Regions from separate parts of the Agrobacterium fabrum str. C58 genome, predicted to be linked through region 1. Evidence: riboswitches for the same ligand, from Rfam matches in the RefSeq annotation. Region 1 holds a riboswitch; each other region holds the start of a gene.
The links. A riboswitch is a leader RNA that binds a small molecule or an ion and turns the genes downstream of it on or off. The one in region 1 is predicted to bind thiamine pyrophosphate.
Positions count from the first base shown of each region.

Region 1 (2,199 bases):
TCCTGCGGGAAGCGGCCGGTGACATCCACGTCATCCGCATGCTTTGCGGCAATGGTCGCGACACGGCCCGCGCGCGCGGACAGCGTTTCATCCTGCGGCGCTACGGTCACGTTCATCAGGCAGCCTCTTTACCATCCAGAATGAGCTTAACGGTGTCTTCAATGGCCTTGATGCTGGCGAAAGACTTGCGGTTCAACAGGTTATCGGGGAATTCGATATCGAATGCTTCTTCGATACCCAACATCAGTTGTACGGATGCGAAGGAAGAGAGGCCTGCCGCATAAAGATCTGCTTCATCTGCAATCGTATCGACGGGGGTGGGAAGCTGGCCGAATTTTGCCAGTATTTCACGAATAGTCGCATTCATTCCGACGTATCTCCAATGAAATCAACATTAGGAAGGTTTGTGCTTATCGTTATGCCGCAAACGATAATATTCACCTAAACCGTTAGGTTAATTACAACTAACGGCAGCATGCGTCATTCCCGCACCTTTGCCAAGCGTTGATGAGCGGCCTTGACAAAAGGCGGGCAGTGTCTTTTGCTGTGGCCATTCACCAGGGGTGTCCCGTCAAGGGGCTGAGATTCTGCTTTCATGCGCAGTGACCCGTTGAACCTGATCCAGTTCATACTGGCGTAGGGACGGTGCAAAGACCTGATGTCGGGCAGGCGCATGGCGCCGTGAGTCGGCACTTCGGTATTTTCCATCATTCCGGCTCGAACTGGGTCTCCACAGTCAAACTTTGGAGCCTCAAGATGAATATCGTTGCCAAGACCATCCCGCTTGTCGTCACCACCGGGCCGCATGCCGCTTCCACGAAAATCCATAAACCGGGAATTTTGCATCCGCATATTCGCGTGCCGATGCGCGAGATCGCGGTGCACCCAACGGCGGGCGAACCGCCGGTGACGGTGTATGATTCCTCCGGTCCCTATACCGATCCCAGCCATCCCGTCCTGATCGAAAACGGTCTTCCGCGCCTGCGTCATGACTGGGTCGTGGCGCGCGGTGATGTCGAGGCTTATGAGGGACGGCACGTCAAGCCGGAGGATAACGGCTTTGCAACCGGCGAACGCCTGACGCCGGAGTTTTCCGTGCGCCACCAGCCGCTGAAAGCGACGGCGGGCAAAGCGGTGACGCAGCTTGCCTATGCGCGGGCCGGCATCATCACGCCGGAAATGGAATTCATCGCCATCCGCGAAAATCTCGGGCGCGAGGCCGCAAAGGAAAAGCCTACGCGGGACGGCGAGAGTTTCGGCGCGCATATCCCTGATTATGTCACGGCGGAATTCGTGCGTCAGGAAGTGGCATCGGGTCGCGCCATCATTCCCGCCAATATCAACCATCCCGAACTTGAGCCGATGATCATCGGCCGCAATTTTCTGGTGAAGATCAACGCCAATATCGGCAATTCCGCCGTTACCTCCTCCATGGCGGAAGAGGTGGAGAAGATGGTCTGGGCCATCCGCTGGGGTGCGGATACCGTCATGGACCTCTCCACCGGCCGTAACATCCACAATATCCGCGAATGGATCATTCGCAATTCACCGGTGCCGATCGGCACGGTGCCGCTTTATCAGGCGCTGGAGAAGGTCAACGGCATTGCCGAAGACCTCAACTGGGAGGTGTTTCGCGATACGCTGATCGAGCAGGCGGAGCAGGGCGTCGATTATTTTACCATCCATGCCGGGGTGCGGCTGCATTACATCCCGCTCACCGTCAACCGCGTCACCGGCATCGTCTCGCGCGGCGGTTCGATCATGGCCAAGTGGTGTCTGCATCACCACAAGGAAAGTTTCCTCTATGAGCACTTCGAGGAGATTTGCGACATCTGCCGCGCTTATGACGTCTCTTTCTCGCTGGGTGACGGCCTGCGTCCCGGCTCGATTGCCGACGCCAATGATGCGGCGCAGTTTGCCGAGCTGGAGACGCTGGGCGAGCTGACGCAGATCGCCTGGGCCAGGGATTGCCAGGTGATGATCGAAGGCCCCGGCCATGTGCCGATGCACAAGATCAAGGAAAACATGGACAAACAGCTGAAGACCTGCGGCGAGGCGCCTTTCTATACGCTTGGGCCGCTCACGACAGATATCGCGCCCGGTTACGACCACATCACCTCAGGCATCGGGGCGGCGATGATCGGCTGGTTCGGCACGGCCATGCTCTGCTATGTCACGCCGAAGGAACATCTCGGTCTG
Region 1 covers NC_003062.2:2,540,288-2,542,486, reverse strand. Annotated here, with positions in the region: gene ATU_RS12520 (acyl-CoA dehydrogenase family protein) at 1-116, opposite strand, end outside; gene ATU_RS12515 (acyl carrier protein) at 116-367, opposite strand; TPP riboswitch at 550-661, shown strand; gene thiC (phosphomethylpyrimidine synthase ThiC) at 757-2,199, shown strand, end outside.

Region 2 (2,199 bases), on a different replicon from region 1:
TTCACCGGCGTGCAGGCCCATTGCCCGCTGATCTGGGGTGGCGACCAGTCTGTCGACTTCTCCCGTCATGACGGCCTTGTCACCGTCATCTGCGGCGCGCTCTCCTCCGGCCTCATGGGCAATGCCTATCATCACTCAGACATCGGCGGCTACACCAGCCTGTTCGGCAATGTCCGGACAGCGGAACTCATCATGCGCTGGACGGAGATGGCCGCCTTCACCCCGGTCATGCGCACCCATGAGGGCAACCGGCCGCGGGACAATCTCCAGATCGATCAGGATGAAACTGTTCTTGCCCATTTCGCCCGCATGACGGCGATATACGTCGCGCTCGCCCCCTATCTGAAATCGCTCTCCGCCGAGGCCGCAAAAACCGGCCTGCCGGTGCAGCGACCCCTATTCCTTCATTACGAGAATGAGCCGCAGACCTATGCCGTTCAGGACTGCTATCTCTACGGGGCGGACATGCTTGTCGCACCGGTCTGGAAAGCAGGCGAAACGCAACGCTCGCTCTACCTTCCGGGTCATGGCGAATGGGTGCATCTCTGGAGCGGCAAGCGTCATGCCGGCGGGCGAGACATCACCGTCGAAACACCGCTCGGAGAGCCGGCGGTGTTCTATCGTGCCGATAGCAGCCATCACCGGCTGTTCGAACAGCTTCGCACCATCGGCTGAAGGCTAGAGGTTTCGTCCTTGCCATCACCCCGCCAGGCGGGGTGATGTGATGGGCTTCCTCCTGCGACAGGCTGACTTTGAAGTACAGGCCCGGCGAATTATAGGCCCGGCGAAGCGAATTGTTACATGCGAGCGCCGGTTTCTGACTGAAACTGCTTGATCCAGTGCGGGTCTTACCTCGCGCGAACCGTTGACATTTTCAAAACTTGACCTACAAAACAAGCTCTTCCGAGGGGAGCACCAGACGGTGCTGAGATGGTGGTGAACCGGACCCTTGAACCTGATCCGGGTCATGCCGGCGTAGGAACGGAACTGTCGTGCGCTCGAGGCGCTGCCCTTTCTCTTCTCCGCCATGCCTGATCTCCGTGATTGTCACATCTGGAGACGACCGATGATGCTGAAACCTTCCGTCCTCCGCACATGGTGCGTTTGCGTCTGAGGCCCGGCTCATGCGTGCCACCCATGCACTGAACGGTTTAGGTCTTCTGCTGCTTCTCTGGCAGACGGGGACATGGCTGTTTGCGCCGCCGCGCTACATCCTGCCGTCACCCGCCGATGTCGCGGCCGCCTTTTGGCGCCAGTCCGGCTTTTTGTTCGGTCAGGCCATGGTGACGCTTGGTGAAATGGCGCTGGGTCTCGCGGCAGGCGTTACCGCTGGAATTCTCGTCGCCTTCACGATTGCCGCCACTCCGCGCTTCGGCCGCCTTGTCTGGCCCATGGTTCTGGTGTTGCAGGCGTTCCCGGTCTTCGTGCTCGCTCCCATTCTCGTGCTCTGGTTCGGCTTTGGCATGGCCTCTAAAGTCGTGATGACGGCGGTTATCATCTTCTTCCCCGTCGCTTCGGCCTTTACCGATGGCCTCAACCGCACGGACCGCGCCATCCTCGACGCCGCCTCGCTGACGGAGGCGAGCCATTGGCAGATCCTCACCCGGCTGCGCGTGCCGCTGGCGCTGCCCTCCCTGATTTCGGGCTTGAGGGTGGCGGCGCCGCTTGCCCCGCTCGGCGCCGTCATCGGCGAATGGGTGGGCGCATCCGCCGGGCTCGGTTTCGTGATGATCCAGTCCAATGCCCGTATGCAGACCGACACCATGTTCGCCGCCATGGCCATTCTCGCCGTCATGGCCGTGCTGCTCAGGCTCATCGTCGACCGGGCGACCGCCAATCTGGCCCCCTGGGCCAAGGAAACAGAACACACCATTCCTTTCAGATATTTACGGAGACTTTCGGCACCATGAAACGAACGCTTTTTTCCCTCGCCATCGCAGCGGCAAGCGTGCTTGCGCCCATGCAATCTGAGGCCGCCGACAAGCTGACCGTGTTGCTCGAATGGTTCGTGAACCCCGATCATGCACCGATGGTGATCGCCACGGAACGCGGCCTGTTCACCGATGCAGGGCTGGAGGTGGAGCTGGTTCCGCCCGCCGACCCTTCCGCCGTGCCGCGCCTTGTCTCGGCCAAACAGGCCGATATCGGCGTGCATTACCAACCGAACCTCTATCTCGATCACGAAGCCGGCCTGCCGCT
Region 2 covers NC_003063.2:311,878-314,076, forward strand. Annotated here, with positions in the region: gene ATU_RS15175 (alpha-glucosidase) at 1-675, shown strand, start outside; TPP riboswitch at 897-999, shown strand; gene ATU_RS15180 (ABC transporter permease) at 1,125-1,910, shown strand; gene ATU_RS15185 (ABC transporter substrate-binding protein) at 1,907-2,199, shown strand, end outside.
Region 2: it holds a riboswitch for thiamine pyrophosphate, as region 1 does, so the genes downstream of both, ATU_RS15180 (ABC transporter permease) here and thiC (phosphomethylpyrimidine synthase ThiC) in region 1, are expected to answer to the same signal.

Region 3 (2,199 bases), 160 kb from region 1:
ATGGCATCCTGAAAACCTGATGTCAGTGTGAAAGCGAGAAACTGCTTTGCCAGCTCCTTGTGCGGTGCGTTTTTGAGAAGGCCGGACACTTCGATCTGGATGTAATGCCCTTCCGAAAAGGCCGCAGCCTGATAACGGTCCGACTTTTCGGCGACCATGTGATAGGCCGGCGAGGTGGTGTAGGAGAGCACCATCGGCACCTCTCCCTTGGTGAACAGGCCATAGGATTCCGACCAGCCGGGCGTGACGGTGAGAATGCGCTTCCTGAGCTTTGCCCAAGCCTCCGGCGCCTTGTCGCCATAAACTGACTTTACCCACAAAAGCAGGCCAAGCCCAGGTGTGGAGGTACGCGGGTCCTGAATGGCGATCTTCTGCGCGGAGTCGCCTTCCACCAGTTCTTTAAGGCTCGCCGGCGGGTTTTTCACCGCCTGCGTGTCATAGATCACAGCGAAATGCCCATAATCATAGGGTACGAAAACATCGTCCTTGTAACCGCCCGGCACCTTGGCCGCCGATGCATCGATGCCACTGGCGTCAAAAAGGCCGGTCTGTTTGGCTTCCGCGACAAGATTGGTGTCGAGCCCGACCACGACGTCCGCCTTGGAACCGCTGCCCTCAAGTTTCAGACGATTGAGCAGCGCCACGCCATCCGCGACACCGACAAAATTGACCGTGCAGACGCAAACCTTCTCGAAGGCTTCCTTCACCTTGGGGCCGGGGCCCCATTCGGAAACGAAGCTTTCATAGGTGTAGACGGTCAGTTCCGGCTTGTCCTGCGCCGCGGCTAAACCGGGCAGAAACAGCGAGGCGGCAATGACGGAATTCAGGAAAAGACGACGGCGCACGGGTATCTCCTCAAAAGACGAGAAGGAGTAGCCGCTTGCCTTTAAGCCGTCTAATCCCTCCGCCGGTATGAACCGGATCAGGTTCTTCGGGTTGGCAAGCCTCTCAGCCTTCTGCACAAAAGCACAGAAGACACCCCGTTAGATCAAGATGATGGTTTAGTCCCGTCGTCGGTGATTGGCAAGATGGGCGAGATCAACCCTGTCCCGTCATATGCACCAGCTCCCAGACGTGACCGTCGGGATCCTGAAAGCTGCCGGCATACATAAAGCCATGGTCCTGAACCGGTTTCCAGCTGCTACCGCCGGAGGCAAGCGCGGTTGCGATCATCTCGTCGATCTCCTCCCGGCTTCCAGCGGAAAGGCAGGTCAGAACCTCGGTGCTCTGTTTGGCATCGGCGATATCGCCATTAATGAAATCCCGAAACCGGTCCTCCTGAAGAAGCATCACGAAAATGTTCTCCTCCACGATCATGCAGAGCGTGCGGTCGTCGGAATATTCCGGATTGAAACTGAAACCGAGGGCCGTGAAGAAGCTTTTCGACACCTCGATATTCTTGACCGGCAGATTGACAAAAATCATGCGCATTTTCAGATCTCCTCCAAACGAGCGGGGTCATAGAACGGTAATTCCGCTTGCCTGTCAAAGGCCGACGAAGGACTGCTCGAACGGAGAGTGCCTGGCTTCAGCTCTCAAGTTCCTCGCGCAGCATCTCCAGTTCCAGCCATTCCTCTTCCATGGTTTCCAACTTTTCGCGCAGCTTTTCCATTTCCTGCGCCAGCTTGTTGAAGGTCGCCTGATCCTTGGCAAAGAGTTGCGGGTCAGCCATGCGCTGTTCGCGTTTTGCGATCTCTTCCTGGGTCTTTTCCATTTCCTTCGGGAGGTTTTCGAGAGCGAATTTCTGCTTGAAGGAAAGTTTGCCCTTGGCCTTCGCTGGCTCCTGCGACGGCGAGGCTGAGGATACGGCCTTGGCCTTTTCCTGCCTTTCGGCCTTGCGTTTTTCGTCCGCCGCACCCTTGCGCTGTGCCATCATGTCCGAATAGCCGCCCGCATATTCGATCCAGCGCCCATCCGGTTGATCGGGATTGGCGGGTGCGATGGTGGAGGTGACGGTGCGGTCGAGAAAATCACGGTCGTGGCTGACGAGAATGACCGTGCCGGAAAAACCGGCAACGATCTCCTGCAACAGATCGAGCGTTTCAATATCGAGATCGTTTGTCGGTTCGTCGAGGATCAGAAGATTGGTCGGCCGGGCCAGAATGCGCGCCAGGATAAGACGGGCGCGCTCCCCGCCGGAGAGATTGCGGATGGGCGTGCGCGCCTGCTCCGGCTGGAACAGGAAGTCCTTCATATAGC
Region 3 covers NC_003062.2:2,699,348-2,701,546, forward strand. Annotated here, with positions in the region: gene thiB (thiamine ABC transporter substrate binding subunit) at 1-845, opposite strand, end outside; TPP riboswitch at 883-993, opposite strand; gene ATU_RS13220 (VOC family protein) at 1,039-1,431, opposite strand; gene ATU_RS13225 (ABC-F family ATP-binding cassette domain-containing protein) at 1,529-2,199, opposite strand, start outside.
Region 3: it holds a riboswitch for thiamine pyrophosphate, as region 1 does, so the genes downstream of both, thiB (thiamine ABC transporter substrate binding subunit) here and thiC (phosphomethylpyrimidine synthase ThiC) in region 1, are expected to answer to the same signal.